Regions from separate parts of the Janthinobacterium sp. GW823-FHT06H09 genome, predicted to be linked through region 1. Evidence: predicted binding sites of a transcription regulator. Region 1 holds the regulator's gene; each other region holds the start of a gene.

The links. The regulator sigma-54, encoded in region 1, starts transcription at its own class of promoters, with help from an activator protein. The targets are predictions, from matches to a motif close to TGGCANGNAANCTGCTTT.
Region 2: urtA (urea ABC transporter substrate-binding protein) is a predicted target of sigma-54. The motif match lies at 1,927-1,944, and genes of this name have one in related genera.
Region 3: AC1Q6X_RS11390 (urease accessory protein UreD) is a predicted target of sigma-54. The motif match lies at 1,268-1,285, and genes of this name have one in related genera.
Region 4: AC1Q6X_RS00370 (EDSAP-1 family PEP-CTERM protein) is a predicted target of sigma-54. The motif match lies at 1,592-1,609, and genes of this name have one in related genera.

What each region holds. Positions count from the first base shown of each region.
Region 1 covers NZ_JBXAHC010000013.1:133,814-137,959, reverse strand. The annotation lists gene lptC (LPS export ABC transporter periplasmic protein LptC) at 1-29, shown strand, start outside; gene lptA (lipopolysaccharide transport periplasmic protein LptA) at 55-636, shown strand; gene lptB (LPS export ABC transporter ATP-binding protein) at 636-1,391, shown strand; gene AC1Q6X_RS21835 (RNA polymerase factor sigma-54) at 1,396-2,874, shown strand; gene hpf (ribosome hibernation-promoting factor, HPF/YfiA family) at 2,944-3,303, shown strand; gene AC1Q6X_RS21825 (enoyl-CoA hydratase/isomerase family protein) at 3,435-4,146, shown strand, end outside.
Region 2 covers NZ_JBXAHC010000020.1:5,183-9,328, forward strand. The annotation lists gene AC1Q6X_RS25095 (DUF2760 domain-containing protein) at 1-128, opposite strand, end outside; gene AC1Q6X_RS25100 (transglutaminase-like domain-containing protein) at 394-1,005, shown strand; gene AC1Q6X_RS25105 (DUF4349 domain-containing protein) at 1,022-1,810, shown strand; gene urtA (urea ABC transporter substrate-binding protein) at 1,996-3,249, shown strand; gene urtB (urea ABC transporter permease subunit UrtB) at 3,386-4,146, shown strand, end outside.
Region 3 covers NZ_JBXAHC010000006.1:59,891-64,036, forward strand. The annotation lists gene AC1Q6X_RS11385 (EAL domain-containing response regulator) at 1-1,185, shown strand, start outside; gene AC1Q6X_RS11390 (urease accessory protein UreD) at 1,340-2,182, shown strand; gene AC1Q6X_RS11395 (urease subunit gamma) at 2,224-2,526, shown strand; gene AC1Q6X_RS11400 (urease subunit beta) at 2,557-2,886, shown strand; gene ureC (urease subunit alpha) at 2,888-4,146, shown strand, end outside.
Region 4 covers NZ_JBXAHC010000001.1:74,028-78,173, forward strand. The annotation lists gene AC1Q6X_RS00360 (hypothetical protein) at 1-124, opposite strand, end outside; gene AC1Q6X_RS00365 (glycosyltransferase) at 262-1,494, shown strand; gene AC1Q6X_RS00370 (EDSAP-1 family PEP-CTERM protein) at 1,683-2,663, shown strand; gene AC1Q6X_RS00375 (EDSAP-1 family PEP-CTERM protein) at 2,772-3,764, shown strand; gene AC1Q6X_RS00380 (nitroreductase family protein) at 3,784-4,146, opposite strand, start outside.

The sequences.
Region 1 (4,146 bases):
AACCGCGCCCGGCCGCGGCGGCAAAATGACAGAATGAAACAAGGAAACCATACTATGAAGAACATCTTGCTGTTGAGCGTATTTTCTCTGGCCCTCATGGGCGTGGCGCATGCCGAGAAGGCCGATTCCGAGAAGGAAGCCGTCATCACGGCGCGTAGCGGCCACGTCGATGACGTCAAGCAGATTCGTACCCTGACGGGCGACGTCGTGCTGGTCAAGGGCACGCTGACCATGAAGGCGGGCCGGGCCCTGATCACGGAAGACCCGCAAGGCTACCAGTTCATCACCTTCTGGGCCGATCCCGGCAAGCTGGCCACCTTCCGCCAGAAGCGCGATGGCGCCGGCGACCTGTGGGTCGAAGGCGAAGCGGAGCGCGTGGAATACGACAACAAGACGGAAGTGGTGAAACTGTTTTCCAAGGCCAAGCTGACGCGCCTGGAGGGCACGAAAGTGACGGATGTGGCCAATGGCGCCTTCATCTCGTATGACAGCCGCAAGGAAGTATTCAAGATGGAAAATTCCGACAGCGGCACCAGCACCTCCGACGGCGGCAGCGTGCGCATGGTGATCCAGCCGAAGACCAAGGCGCCCGCGGCGGAGAAAGCGCCGGCCACACCTGTGCCAGGAACGAAATAATGGACAATACCCGTTGCGGCAGCACCCTGATCGTTCGCGGACTGCAGAAAACCTATGGCAAGCGGCAAGTCGTGCATGATGTCTCGCTGCAAGTCGAATGCGGCGAAGTGGTGGGGCTGCTGGGCCCGAACGGCGCCGGCAAGACCACCTCGTTCTACATGATCGTCGGCCTGGTGCCGTCGGATGGCGGCAGCATCGACATCAGCGGCGTGGACATTTCCAGCCTGCCGATCCACCGCCGCGCACAGATGGGCCTGTCGTATCTGCCGCAGGAGGCGTCCGTGTTCCGCAAGCTGACGGTGGAAGACAATATCCGCGCCGTGCTGGAAATCCAGACCGTCGAAGGCCGTCCTTTGAAGAAGGCCGAGATCGAGGAACGCCTGGATAAACTGCTGGCCGACTTGCAGATTGAAAAGTTGCGCGAGAACCAGGCGCTGTCCCTGTCGGGCGGCGAGCGCCGCCGCGTGGAAATCGCCCGCGCCCTGGCCACCGATCCCCGTTTCGTGCTGCTCGACGAACCGTTCGCCGGCGTCGACCCGATCGCCGTGATCGAGATCCAGCGCATCGTGCGCTTCTTGAAGGAGCGCAATATCGGCGTGCTGATCACCGATCATAATGTGCGCGAGACGCTGGGTATTTGCGACCGTGCCTACATCATCAACCAGGGCTCGGTACTGGCGTCGGGACGCCCCGACGACATCATCGCGAACGAGTCGGTACGCCGGGTCTATCTGGGCGAACACTTCCGCATGTAAGCCAATGAAACAATCATTGCAGCTGCGCACTTCGCAGCACCTGGCACTGACGCCGCAGTTGCAGCAATCGATACGCCTGTTGCAATTGTCTACTCTGGAATTGCATCAGGAACTCGAGCAACTGCTGACGGACAATCCCTTGCTCGAGCGCCTCGACGATCCACTCGACCGTTCGCTGCGCCTGCTGTCCGACGGGGCCTTGAGCTCCACGGCCGCGCCGGCCGAAGCGCCGCCCCAGCCGCCAGGCCAGGAGGCGCCCGCGGCGCCGGCCGAAGCGGAAACCTTTGACGGCGAGGCGGGCGAGGGCCCGGCCGCCGCGGATGGCGGCGACAGCGACTGGAGCGAAGCGAGCCGGGGCAAGGCGCCCGACGACGAAGATTCCCGCCCGCAACTGGAGGCCCATCACTGCACCCTGCGCGAACACCTGATGGAGCAGATGCGCGTGACGGTGCTCGAATTGCGCGACCGCGCGCTGGTCGAGCTGATCATCGACGCGCTCGACGACAATGGCTACCTGGAAGAGTCGCTCGACGACATCCTGGCGCGCCTGCCGGAAGAGCTGGAAATCGATGCCGACGAGATGCGCACGGCCTTGTCGCTGCTGCAAAGTTTCGATCCGCCCGGCGTGGGCGCGCGCAATGCGTCCGAATGCCTGGCGCTGCAGATCAAGCGCTTGCCGCACATCGCCATGGTGACGCGGCGCATGGCCCTCGTCATCGTGGAAAAGCACCTGGCCTGGTTTGCCCAGCGCGATTTCAACAAGCTGAAAAAAGCCCTCGATTGCGACGATGAAGACTTGCGTGAAGCGCAGACGGTAATTCGCCAGTGCAACCCGCATCCGGGCGCCGTGTTCGCTGCGGACGTGTCCGATTACGTGGTGCCCGACGTCGTCGTCAAGCGCGCGCGCAATGGCTGGCAAGTGACCCTGAACAACGACGTCATGCCGCGCCTGCGCGTCAATGCCATGTACGCCAACTTGCTCAAGCAGGGCAAGGGCGAGGGCGCCATGGGTGCACAGTTGCAGGAAGCCAAGTGGCTGATCAAGAATATGCGCCAGCGCTTCGACACGATTCTGCGCGTGGCGCAGGCGATAGTAGAAAGACAAAAGAACTTTTTCTCGCATGGGGCCGTTGCCATGCGCCCCCTTGTGCTCCGTGAAATAGCTGATACACTGGGTTTACACGAGAGTACTATCTCGCGGGTAACAACTCAAAAGTACATGCTGACCCCGCACGGCATGTTCGAGTTGAAATATTTCTTTGGTAGCCACGTCGCCACCGAAGCGGGGGGCGAAGCGTCATCGACGGCGATACGGGCATTGATCGTGCAACTGACAGGAGCAGAAGACCCTAAAAATCCTTTATCCGACAGTAAGATTGCGGACATGCTGGGGGAACAAGGCATGGTGATTGCGCGACGTACTGTTGCCAAATACCGGGAAGCATTAAAAATTCCGCCAGTGAGCCTGCGTAAGTGTTTGTAAGTTTTTTTCGGTTCCTCTGCGGGCCGGATACGATGGACCGCACGAACCCGATCATCTTTAGGAGTGTGTATGAATCTCACCATCAGCGGACATCATCTCGAAGTGACACCAGCCATCCGTGAATACGTACAAACGAAGCTGGAGCGCGTGAAACGTCATTTCGATCAAGTTATCGATATCGCCGTGATTCTGACCGTGGATAACCTCAAAGAGAAAGAAAAACGTCAAAAGGCCGAAGTCAACCTGCGTCTGAGTGGTAAAACTGTCTATGTGGAAAGCCTGGCACACGACCTGTATGCCGCGATCGATACCCTGATCGACAAGCTCGATAGGCAAGTGATGAAATACAAAACCAAAGTGCAAGGGCACGGTAAAGAGGCGATCAAGCATCTGCCAGACAGTTCGGAAGAAGAATTCGCCCCCGCCTAAGCGGCCCGCGACTTTCAACCGGCTGTGATCAACTAAGGGCGCACATTGCGCCCTTTTTTGCGTCCAGCGAAACGCAATGTTCGCCGCGCAGGCGCTAGAATGTTTGCACTTTCACTTCTTTCCTGCCTGCCATGAGCGACCTCGTCCAGATTTCCATCCGCCACCGCACGGGCCACATCGTGCTCGACCGTCCGAAAGCCTTGAATTCCCTGTCGCTGGAGATGGTGCGCGCCCTGAGCGCGGCCTTGCTGGCATGGCGCGACGATCCGCAGGTGGACGCCGTGGTGATCCGCTCCAGCAGCGAAAAAGCCCTGTGCGCGGGTGGCGACATCCGTTTCTTTTACGATGCGGGCCTGGCCACGCCGCAGGGCGGCAGCGCCTTGCTGGAAGATTTCTTTACGGAAGAATATGCTTTAAATCATTTGATCCATTTTTATCCGAAACCGTATATCGCCGTCATGGATGGGGTGGTGATGGGCGGCGGCATGGGCGTGGCGCAAGCGGGGCCCGGCAACCGCCTGCGCATCGTCACAGGCCGCACGCGCATGGCTATGCCGGAAGTCAATATCGGCCTGTTCCCCGACGTGGGCGGCAGTTACTTTTTGTCCCGTCTGGCCGGTCAGCTGGGCCTGTACCTGGGCTTGACGGGTTTGACGATCAACGCGGCCGACGCCCTGTACACGGGCCTGGCCGACGTGTATCTGCCCGAGGCGCAGATGGGGGCGCTGCTGGCCCTGTTCGAGTCCACACCGGGCGAGGCCTTGCCGGTCGCCATCAAGGCGCTGGCGGCGCCTTTCCAGGCCGAGGCGGGCGCTTCCCTCCTGGCCACGGCGCGCGCGGCGC
Region 2 (4,146 bases), on a different contig from region 1:
GCGACCTCGGGCAGCGACAGCTTTTCCACGCGGGCCGCATAGGCGGCGTCCGACAGGGTGCTGAAGAAGGCGCCGAAGGCCAGCGGGACACGGCGCCAGAACGATGGGTGGGACGATGAGGTGCTCATAGGGAACTCGTTTCTCTGATCTGTAGGGAGGCGTCGGCGGCGCGCCCGGTGGCGGGGCCGCTTCGCAGGGTAGTGCATGTGCCGCGCCAATATGGCCGGCTGCGTTTGCCCGCATGATACCAGCTACCGGGCCGGCGCCAAAGTCACCGGCCCCCGCGCAGCGAGCCTGAGGCGTGGATTTTCTTTGTTCCTGCGCAAAGAAACACTGAATGTTGCGCCGCTTCGACTAAAATCGCGCATTATCTTTTCGCATTGCCTTTATGCCATGTCTGCCGACTTTTCCCCCGACTTTTCCATATATCTAGCCAGCAGCCTGTATATCGATAGCGATCATCCGGCCGTGCGTGCCAAGGCGGCCGAACTGGCGGCAGGCGCCGTAGGCGACGCCGCCATCGCGGCCCGCTGCTTTGCCTTCGTGCGCAACGAAGTCGCCCACAGCTGGGACTACCAGCGCAATCCCGTCACCTGCCGCGCGTCCGACGTCTTGCAACACGGCACGGGCTATTGCTATGCGAAGAGCCATCTGCTGGCCGCGCTGCTGCGCGCCAACGGCATCCCCGCTGGCCTGTGCTACCAGCGCCTGGCCGTGGGGGAAGCGGGCCCGCCGTTTTGCCTGCATGGCTTGAATGCCGTGTATCTGCAGGATGTTGGCTGGTACCGCATCGATGCGCGCGGCAACAAGCCAGGTGTCGCGGCCGCCTTCGCGCCGCCGCAGGAGCAACTGGCCTTTCCCGTGCTGGCGCCGGAAGAGCGCGATCTGCCGGAAATCTGGCCGGCACCGCTGCCGCAGGTGATCGCATCGCTGACCGGCCATGCCACGGTGCAGGACGTGGCCGCGCACTTGCCCGATATCGAATTGTTGCCGCTGAAAAAATAATCTCAAGAAAGAAATCATGAAAAAAGTGTATCTTGGTCTGTTCGGCCTGATGTTACTGGCCGGTTGCGGCGGCAAGGGCGAGAGCGGCGGGCAATCGAGCGCCGCGCGTCTCGACGGCAAGGAAAAAGGCAGCGAGTTTCTTGCCTATGAACACAATGTCAGCGTCGATACGAGCGAGGCGCAAGTGCGGCCCCTGTATGAAAAAGTGGTCGCCGCCTGCAAGGCCGATACGGAAAACGGCTGTCTGCTGCTCGATTCCAGCCTCGACAGCGGCCGCTACGTGCATGCGCGCATCAGCATGCGCGCCAAGCCGGCCGGCATCAAAAAGCTCGTTGCGCTGGTCGCGGCCGAAGGCGACGTCACCAGCCAGGGTACCAAGGTGGAAGACCTGGGCCGTCCTGTGCTCGACAGCAAGAAGCGCCTGGAGATGCTGAAACAGTACCAGGCGCAGCTGCAAGACCTGGAAAAGCGCTCTGGCGCGAACGTCGACGCCCTGATCAAGGTGACCAAGGAGCTGGCCACCGTGCAAGTGGAGCTGGAGCAGGCGACGGCGGCCAATGCGCTGTTGATGCAGCGCATCGACACGGACTTGCTGAACGTGATGATCAGCGCCGAAGGCAAGCAATCGTTCTGGCGCCCCGTCAAGCGCGCGCTGGGCAATTTCACGGACAACCTGTCGGAAGGCGTGGCCAACGCCATCACGGCCATGGCTTACATCCTGCCGTGGCTGATCGCTTTCGTGCTGCTGTTTCCGCTGGGCCGCAAGGGCTGGCGCCGTCTTCGTGGCGCGCCGCGCAAGGATTAAAGCCTCCGGCGCACCGTTTTACGGCAATTTGAAACCTGGCTGCACAGTCCTTGTGCAGCCAGGTTTTTTTTCGTGCGGCGAGCGCCGCGTGCACCATGGCGGACAGCTGTAGGCGCTGGCACGCATTCTGCTTTAACAACATGGCAGGCCCAGCTCGACCCCACGAACCCATCACAGGAGTCCCCATGTCACGACGCATCATCCTGAAAGCGGCCGCCGCCGGCGCATTCGCCCTGGCCACGTCCACCTGCATGCAGGCAGCCCTGGCCGCCGATACGATCAAGGTCGGCATCTTGCACTCCCTGTCGGGCACCATGGCCATCTCCGAAACGTCGCTCAAGGATGTGGCGCTGATGACGATTGCCGAGATCAATGCCAAAGGCGGCGTGCTGGGCAAGAAGCTGGAAGCCGTCGTCGTCGACCCGGCGTCGAACTGGCCTTTGTTCGCGGAAAAAGCGAGACAACTGGTGGCGCAGGATAAGGTGGCCGTGGTGTTCGGCTGCTGGACGTCCGTGTCGCGCAAGTCGGTTTTGCCCGTGTTCAAGGAACTCAACAGTCTGCTGTTTTACCCCGTGCAATACGAGGGCGAGGAGCTGGAAAAGAATGTGTTTTATACGGGCGCCGCGCCCAACCAGCAGGCGATCCCCGCCGTCGAATACCTGATGAGCACAGATGGCGGCGGGGCCAAGCGCTTCGTGCTGCTGGGCACGGATTACGTGTATCCGCGCACCACCAACAAGATCCTGCGCGCCTTCCTGAAAAGCAAGGGAGTCAAGGATAGCGATATCAGCGAGGTCTATACGCCGTTCGGCCATGCCGACTATCAAACCATCGTCGCCAATATCAAGAAGTTTTCCACGGGCGGCAAGACGGCCGTCATTTCCACCATCAATGGCGATTCCAACGTGCCGTTCTACAAGGAACTGGGCAATGCGGGCTTGAAAGCGACGGACGTGCCCGTCGTCGCGTTTTCCGTGGGCGAGGAAGAGCTGCGCGGCATCGATACCAAACCCTTGCTCGGTCACCTGGCGGCGTGGAATTACTTTGAATCCGTCAAGAACCCCGTGAATACCGCTTTCATCAAGCAGTGGAAGGCGTACGCCGTGGCGCAAAAACTGCCGAACGCGGGTTCGGTGGTGACGAACGACCCGATGGAAGCGACCTATGTGGGCATCCACATGTGGGCGCAAGCCGTGGAAAAGGCGAAATCGACGGACACGGACAAGGTGATCGCCGCCATGGCGGGCCAGAGCGTCAAGGCGCCATCGGGCTTCACCCTGACCATGGATGCAACGAACCACCACTTGCACAAGCCCGTGATGATCGGCGAGATCAAGGCCGATGGGCAATTCAATGTCGTGTGGAAAACCAAGGAACCGATACGCGCCCAGCCGTGGAGCCCGTTTATCAAGGGCAATGAGGGCAAGCAGAAGCTGTAAAAAGCTTGCGCGTCGATTCGTCGCCGCAACCCCAGGCAAAGAGCTGGGGTCAGACCCGGCGGGTCTGACCCCTGTCCTTGTCTTGGGGGAAGGATACCTATCAAGACATCGGCTTTACTACATGGAATCCATGCACATGCAGCTTCTCCCCAAACTGCTGGTCCTCGCCTGCCTGTTGCTATCCTCGCTGGCGCAGGCCGCCATCCCTCCCGACCTGCTCAAGCCGCTGGCCGGCGACGATCCCGACGCCAGGGTCGCCGCCGTGGCGCAGATCGCCGCCTTGGCCACGCCCGAGGCTGCCAAGGTGCTGCAAGCGCTGCAGGACGACGCCTTGTACGCCGCGCCCGACGGCAAGGTGTACATCGTTGACGGCGAGCAGGCGGTTGACCCGGCAATCGGACGGAACGTGCCGCTGCCCGACGGCATCGATGGCGTGATGGTCAACAACCGCTTGCGCGCGGCCGTGGCAGGCGCCTTGTCGGGTTTGCAGCTGCTGGCGCCGGAGCGCAGCGCCCGCCTGGCCGCCGCGCAAGCCTTGCAAAAGGCGGTCGACCCCGCGCAGCTTCCGTTGATCCGCACCGCGCTGGCGCGGGAAAGCGACGCTGAAATTCAACAACTATTGCAAGTGCTGATCGCCAGCGCCAACCTGCATGCACCCGACGCCGCCACGCGCAAGGCCGCCGTGCAGGCGCTGGCGGGCAGCAGCGATGCGCGCCTGCTGCCGGTGCTGCAAGCCATGCTGGAGCAGGGCGGCGAACCCGACGAAGCCGTGCAGCTGGCCGCCATCGACACCATGCGCCAGATCAAGGGCAGAGTGGCGCGCATGGAATTGGCCGGCAATGTGTTTTACGGCATCTCGCTGGGCAGCGTGCTGCTGTTGGCCGCGCTGGGCCTGGC
Region 3 (4,146 bases), on a different contig from region 1:
GACCGCTTCAAGAACATCAACGATTCGCACGGCCAGGCCGTCGGCGACAAGGCGCTGCAAGTGGTGGCGCGCTTCCTGTCCGGCTGCGTACGCGAGGGCGACACCGTGGTGCGCCAGGGCGGCGACGAATTCCAGATCCTGCTGCAGGACGATGCCCTGCTGGGACGTACCCTGGGGCTGGCGCAAACCATCCTGGCCGGCTTGCGCGAAGAATTGAGTGTTGACGGCGAGCGCCTGGCGCTGACCACCAGCATCGGCATCGCCATGTGCCCGGCCGACGGCGACAGCCTCGACGACGTGCTGCGCCATGCCGACACGGCCCTCGTGCGCGCCAAGGAAATGGGGCGCGACCATTACGCCTTCTTCACGGAGCGCATGGGCAGCGATATCCGCGCCCGCCTGGCCATGCAGCAGCAGCTGCGCGGCGCCATCGGCCGCGATGAATTCGAAGTGCATTACCAGCCGCAGATGTGCCTGCGCACGGGCGCCATGCTGGGCGCGGAAGCGTTATTGCGCTGGAATAATCCTGTGCTGGGCAAGGTGCCGCCCGGCCTGTTCATCGCGCTGGCCGAGGAATATGGCTTGATCACGGCCATCGGCGAATGGGTGCTTGAAAGCGTGTGCGCACAGATCCGCGTGTGGCACGACGCGGGCCTGGGCAGCATCAAGGTGGCCGTCAACCTGTCCGGCAAGCAGTTCGCGCAGGACCGCACGGTGCCCTTCGTCGAGGCGGCCCTGCGCAAGTACGGCATCGCGCCCGCCTGCCTCGGCATCGAGATCACGGAAAGCACGGTGATGGGCGACCCGGACAAGGCCGTGGCGGCCCTCACGCGCCTGAAGGACATCGGCGTGGGCATTTCGCTCGACGACTTCGGCACCGGCTATTCCAGCCTCGGTTACCTGAAGCGCTTTCCCATCGACGTGCTGAAGATCGACAAATCCTTCGTCGACGACGTCACCACCAGCAGCAGCGACGCGGCCATCGCCCGTTCCGTCATCTCGCTGGCGCACAACCTCGATATGCGCGTCATCGCCGAAGGCGTGGAAACGCGCGAGCAGGTCGCCTTCCTGACGGAACACGGCTGCGATGAAATGCAGGGCTATTATTTCAGCCGCCCCCTGGGCGCCGCACTGTTTACAGCCTTGCTGCGCGAACGGCGCACCCTGGCCATGGCCCAGGCATAAACGCCGCGGTGCGGTCGCTGCACCATGGCGGTGCATTCGCTGCAACGCGGTGCAGGATTCTCACGTTTCCTTCACCTGATGCTGGCACATATCCTGCTTAGGTAATCGCTTATTTACGCGATTGCCCCGCATGCCAGACAGCAGCCATCCAGTCATGCCTCCACCAGCCAGCGCACACGGCGCCTGGCAGGCGCACCTGCGCCTGGGCTTCGCGCTGCACGATGGCGTCAGCCGCCTTGTCGAGCGCACGCACAGCGGCCCCCTGCGCGTGCAAAAGCCCCTGTATCCGGAAGGCGATGCCGTCTGCCACGCCATCATCATCCATCCGCCCGGCGGCGTGGTGGGCGGCGACCAGCTGGCCGTCGACGCCACGGCGGGCGAGGGCGCACACGCCTTGCTCACGTCGCCGGGCGCCGCCAAATGGTACCGCGCCAACGGCCATGTCTCGGGCCAGCACATCGTGCTGCGCGCGGGCAGCGGCGCCGCCATCGAGTGGCTGCCGCAGGAAAGCATTTTCTTCGACCAGGCCTGCGTGCGCCTGCGACATGAGGTGGACCTGGCGGCGGACGCCGGCTACATCGGCTGCGACATCGTTTGCCTGGGCCGCAGCGCCGCAGGCGAAATGTTTAACACGGGCAGCATCAGCCAGCAGGTGCAGATCCGCCGCGGCGGCAAGCTGCTGTGGTGGGAGCAGGGCGTGCTGGCCGCCGGCGGCGCCCTGATGGCCAGCCCCTTGGGATTGGGCGGGCACACGGTATGCGCCACCCTGATCGCCGTCGGCCGGCCTGTTTCTTCCGCCGTACTGGCGGCCGTGCGCGAGATCGCCGTGCCGGCCGGCGCCGCGTTTGGCGCCACGCACATGAAATCGCTGGTGGTGGTGCGCCTGCTGTGCGGCGACAGCGAGGCGGCGCGCCGCGTCATGCTGGCCGCCTGGCAGCTGCTGCGCCCCGCCATGCTGGGACGCGACGCCGTCGTGCCCCGCATCTGGAACACTTAGCATCTGGAACACTTAATCAGGAAAGAAGCGCAAGGAAAACCATGGATCTGACTCCCCGCGAAAAAGACAAGCTGCTCATTTTTACGGCCGCGCTGCTGGCCGAACGGCGCCTGGCGCGCGGCTTGAAATTGAATTACCCGGAAGCGGTGGCCCTGATCAGCGCCGCCATCATGGAAGGCGCGCGCGACGGCAAGTCGGTGGCGCAGCTGATGTCGGACGGCACCAGGATACTCTCGCGCGCCGACGTCATGGACGGCATCGCCGAGATGATCCCCGACATCCAGGTGGAAGCGACCTTCCCCGACGGCAGCAAGCTGGTGACCGTGCACCACCCGATACCGTAACCCTACAAGCGACATTGACAGGAGCCCCTCATGACCCCAGGCGAATACCAATTGGAAGAAGGCGAAATCAGCTTGAACGCGGGGCGCGCCACGGCCACCGTGGTGGTGGCCAACCGCGGCGACCGGCCCATCCAGGTCGGCTCGCACTTTCACTTTTTTGAAGTCAATCCGGCGCTGGCCTTCGAGCGCTGGCGTGCCTACGGCATGCGCCTCAATATCACGGCCGGCACGGCCGTGCGCTTCGAACCGGGCCAGCAGCGCACGGTGGAACTGGTGGCGCTGGCGGGCGAACGCAAGGTTTACGGCTTCAACGGAGAAGTGATGGGCGAACTGCAAGACACACCACCGGGAAAGGATTGAGATGGCCAGCATTCCCCGCAGCGCGTATGCCGAGATGTTCGGCCCCACCAAGGGCGACCGCATCCGCCTGGCCGACACGGAACTGTTCATCGAGATCGAGCATGACTACGCGATCTACGGCGAAGAAGTGAAATTCGGCGGCGGCAAGGTGATCCGCGACGGCATGGGCCAGTCGCAGCGCTGCGCGGCCGAGGTGATGGACACCGTCATCACGAATGCCGTCATCCTCGACCACTGGGGCATCGTGAAGGCCGACATCGGCCTGAAAAACGGTCTGATTTTCGGCATCGGCAAGGCGGGCAATCCCGATATCCAGCCCGGCGTCACGCTCCCCATCGGCGGCGCCACGGAAATCATCGCCGGCGAAGGCATGATCGTCACGGCCGGCGGCGTCGACACGCACATCCATTTCATCTGCCCGCAGCAGATCGAGGAAGCGCTGATGAGCGGCGTGACCACCATGCTGGGCGGCGGCACGGGGCCGGCCGTGGGCACGGCCGCCACCACGTGCACGCCGGGACCGTGGCACTTGCACGCCATGCTGGCGGCCGCCGACGCCTTCCCGATGAACCTGGGCTTCATGGGCAAAGGCAACGTCAGCTTGCCGCTGCCCCTGGAAGAGCAGGTGCGCGCGGGCGCCATCGGCCTGAAACTGCACGAGGACTGGGGCAGCACGCCGGCCGCCATCGACAATTGCCTATCCGTCGCGGACCGCATGGATATCCAGGTGGCGCTGCACAGCGACACCCTCAACGAGGGCGGATTTCTCGAGCACACCCTGGCCGCCTTCAAGGACCGCACCATCCACACGTTTCACACGGAAGGGGCGGGCGGCGGCCATGCGCCCGACATCATCGCCGCCGTGGGCCAGTCCAACGTGCTGCCCTCGTCGACCAATCCCACGCGCCCCTTCACCGTCAACACGCTCGACGAGCACCTGGACATGCTGATGGTGTGCCACCACCTGGACCCGGCCATTGCCGAAGACGTGGCCTTTGCCGAGTCGCGCATCCGCCGCGAAACCATCGCCGCCGAAGATATCTTGCACGATATCGGCGCCATCTCGATGATGTCGTCCGATTCGCAAGCGATGGGCCGCGTCGGCGAAGTGATCATGCGCACGTGGCAGACGGCGCACAAGATGAAGGTGCAGCGGGGTGCCCTGGCACCCGACACGGCGCGCAGCGACAATTTCCGCGCCAAGCGCTACATCGCCAAGTACACGATCAACCCGGCCATTACGCACGGGATATCGCACGT
Region 4 (4,146 bases), on a different contig from region 1:
CGGGGTCGATGTGCGGCGGCTGTTCCGGCGGCGGCGTGAGGGGATCGCCTTCCGGCGGTGGCGGCATATCGGGTTCGGGCGTGCTGTGTGCACGCAGCGGGGAAAAATGGAATTGTGGCTGCATGGTGGCCTCCTTTGCCCCACTCTAGCCGATGCGGCCAAATCCTGGCGCCCGCCAGTGGCACGCTGCAGGGGAACTAAACGGCGTGGCGCCACTCCAACTTGGCAGGCATCCCCTACAGCACGAGTGCAAGCGACCCTATGGCGCGCAAGAAAATCCTCTTTATGGCCGAGGCAGTGACCCTGGCCCATGTTGGCCGCCCACTGAGCCTGGCCCAGGGCCTGGACGAGGAAGCGTACGAAGTGCACTTTGCCTGCGCCGATGGGTATGACTTTTGTTTCAGGCAAGCCCACTTCCGCCGCTGGCGCATCGACAGCATTTCATCACTGCAATTTCTGCAGGCGCTGGCCCACGGCAAGCCCGTCTATACGGAAAGCACCTTGCACGCGTACGTGGAAGATGACTTACGCCTGCTCAATGCCGCCCAGCCCGATCTCGTGATCGGCGACTTTCGCCTGTCGCTCTCCGTCAGCGCGCGCCTGCAGCACATTCCCTACATTACCGTCAGCAACGCCTACTGGAGTCCCTGGGTGCGCCAGCATTACACGGTGCCCAGCCTGCCCCTGACGGGCGTGCTGCCCATCTGGCTGGCCGATCCCCTGTTCCGCCTGATCCGCCCGCTGGCCTTCGCCTCGCATGCCGTCCCCCTGAACCGCGTGCGCCGACGCCATGGCCTGCCATCGCTGGGCAGCGACCTGCGGCGCATCTATACGGATGCCGACCGCACCTTGTACGCCGATATTCCCCAGCTATTTCCGCCGCATGGCATGCCACCCACGCACGACTACCTGGGCCCCATCATCTGGGCGCCGCCGCTCGACTTGCCGGACTGGTGGCAGCGACCGGAACTGAGCAGCGGACGGCCGATCGTCTATGTCACGCTGGGCAGCTCGGGCCAGGGGCAATTGCTGCCGCGCGTGCTGCGCGCGCTGGCGCCCCTGCCCGTCACCGTGCTGGCGGCCACGGCCGGCACCATCCGCGTCGATGCCGTGCCGCCGAATGCCTATGTCGCGCCTTTTCTGCCGGGCGACGCGGCCGCCCGCCGCGCCAGCCTGGTGATCTGCAACGGCGGCAGCCCCACCAGCCAGCAGGCGCTGACGGCAGGCGTACCCGTCATCGGCATCGCCGGCAACCTCGACCAATTCCTCAACATGCACGGCATCGCGGGCGCCGGCGCCGGCCTGCTGCTGCGCGCCGACCGTTTCCAGGAAACCGCCCTGCGCCATGCCGCCACCCGTATGCTCGACGATGGCCGCGCCAGGCTGGCCGCGCGTCAACTGGCCACGGCCATGCGCGACTATGTGCCAGGGCAACGCTTGCTGCCCCATCTGCACGCCCTGCTGGGCTCGTCGCCCCGTGGTAGCCAGCCTTGACGGGCGCCGTCGGTTTTTCTTACAACGCGTCCGGCAACACCTGCACTGTGTCAACAAAAGCACGCCAAGTCATTGATTTCAAAAGAACCTCATGCGTTGGCATGGAAGTCGCTTAAGTCTGGCCATGAGCACCTGCCGACAGGACTCAGGCAAGACTTCCAGACTCACTCAACCACGAGGTGAATGACATGAAACTTTCTAAACTGAAACTGCTCCCGGCGGCAGCGACACTGGCCATGCTGTGCGCGGCCGGTAGCGCACAAGCGGGCGCCTACGGCTATTCCTACAACAACATCTTCGGCCTGGTCATCGCCGTGCCGACGGGCCAGATCACGGTGGCCAACAGCACCACGATTTCGCGCAGCACGGCCACCCTGAACGGCGTGAGCGTCATCAACGGCGGCGCCGGTTCGCTCGACGCGCCGCGCGCCAACGTCGGTGCCGTCACCAAGGGCGAAAACGACTTCACCCAGCAAGGCCCCACTGGCACCTATTCGCGCGGCGATGCGCAGATCGTCAGCACGCAGTTCCCTTCGTTCCCGCCCGGCTCCACCTCCACCCAGGTGGTGAACGTGGCCGAAGCCCATCTGGGCGGCCCTGCCGGTACGGCCGATGCCTCCGGGCGCAATGGCTCGACCACGGGTTTTTCCGTCGATTTCGTCGTCGGTTCGCCCACGGCGACGCTGAGCTTTGACTTCCTGGCGTCGCCCTTCATGCAGGTCTTCCTGCAAAGCACGGTCGGCCAGTTGTCCACGGCCACGGCCAACCTGGTCGTCACCTTCACCATCACGGATGCGGCGGGCCTGACGGTGTTCAACTGGACGCCCGATGGCGTGATCGGCTCGGGCATCTTCGGTGGCACGGAAAACGCCGACGGCGCCAACCTGAACACCAGTCTGGCGACCAATTTCCTGACGCGCGGCAACCTGTTCACCTACGACCCTTCCGGCTGCGGCACGCCCACGGGCACGGGCGTGGGTACGGGCTGCGGCAGCAACTTCAGCTCCGTCAGCAATGCTTTAACGGCCGGCAACTACACCTTGACCTTGAATGCGGTGGAAAGCGTGGACCTAGTGAAACAGGCGGTGCCGGAACCTGGCACTCTGGCACTGCTGGGTCTGGGCCTGGCTGGCCTGGGCTATGCCCGCCGCCGCAAGGTTGCCGCCTGAACCAGGCAACAGGGGGATTTACAGGCGAGGGAGTCTCCTCGCCTTTTTTTATGTGGCAAGCCTGTCGGTTTTCCTTACAACGCGGCCGACCGGCAGATGAGGATTTTCATGACTACATTTTCTTGTACCCGCTTGCCAACGGCCTTGCTGGCCTTGCTGTTGCTGGCCAGCAGCGGCACTGCCGGCGCCGCCGCCTATGGCTATTCGTACACCAGCGTCTTTGGCCTCGTCATCAGCAACCCCACCGGCTCCACCACCTTGGTCAGCAATATCGACCTGTCGCGCACCACCGCCACGCTCAATGGCAGCAGCGTCATCCACGGCGGCAGCAACGAGATCGATGCGCAGCAAGCGACACGCGGCGCCGTCACCAAGGGGGAAAATGATTTTACGCAACAAGGCATGGGCACGGCCTCGTTTGCGCGCGGCGAGGCGCAGATCGTCACCTCGCAAATCCCCCCCTTTCCACCAGGCTCGACCAGTACGCACACGGTGAATGCGGCGGAAACCTTTCTCGCGGGCGGCGGCAGCGCCGACGCCTCGGGACGCAACGGTTCCAGTACCGCGATGACCGTCAATTTCGTCGTCGGCCAACCGGGCGCGACCCTGGCCTTCGACTTCCAGGCCCTGCCTTTCATGCAGTTGTACCTCGATGCCCTGGCCGGCACGGGCTCGGCGGCCACGACGAATATGGCGATGACGTTTACCATCATCGATGAACATGGCCAGATCGTCTTCAACTGGGCCCCCGACGGCAACCTGGGCTCCGGCATCCTGGGCGGCACCGAACTGGCCGACGCCGCCAGCCTCAACACAGGATACGCACAAACGCCGCTGACCAGCGGCAGCGTGTTCACCTACGATCCCGGCGGCTGCGGCGCGCCCACGGGCACCGGCATCGGCACGACGTGCGGCGGGCAGTATGGCGCCGTCACGGACAATCTGGTGGCAGGCAGCTATACCCTGGTATTGAACATGCTGAACAGTTCCGAACTGGCCTATGTGCCGACGGACACGCCGATACCGCTACCTGGCACCTTGCCGCTGCTGGTGGCGGGTCTGGCGGCGCTGGCTGCCCTGGCGCCACGGCGGCGGCGCTGACCGCGCAGGGAGTCACGCCTCACGGCCCAGCCGTGGGCGCCACCAGCAAGTCTTGCAGCGGACGGCGCAGCGAGCGCGCACTGGCCGCCGGCCCGGCGCCGATGCGCCCTAGGAACACGGCCCGCTCGACCGCCGCCTCCCCCAGCACGCCCTGGCATTGCACGGCCAGCTCCTGCGCCATGTCCTGCATGCCATCGGTGCGCGAAAAGGCGCGCCGTTCGCGCACGTAGCGGGCAAAGATCAGCGGCGTCAGTTCCGGCTGCAATTGCAGTCCCAGTTGCGTGGCCGTCAGCCAGAAGCGCTGCATGGCGCGGCCGGCCGCCACGTAATCGTCGATATGGCGCGGCGGCGCATCGGCCAGCAGCACGAAATGCGCGGCACA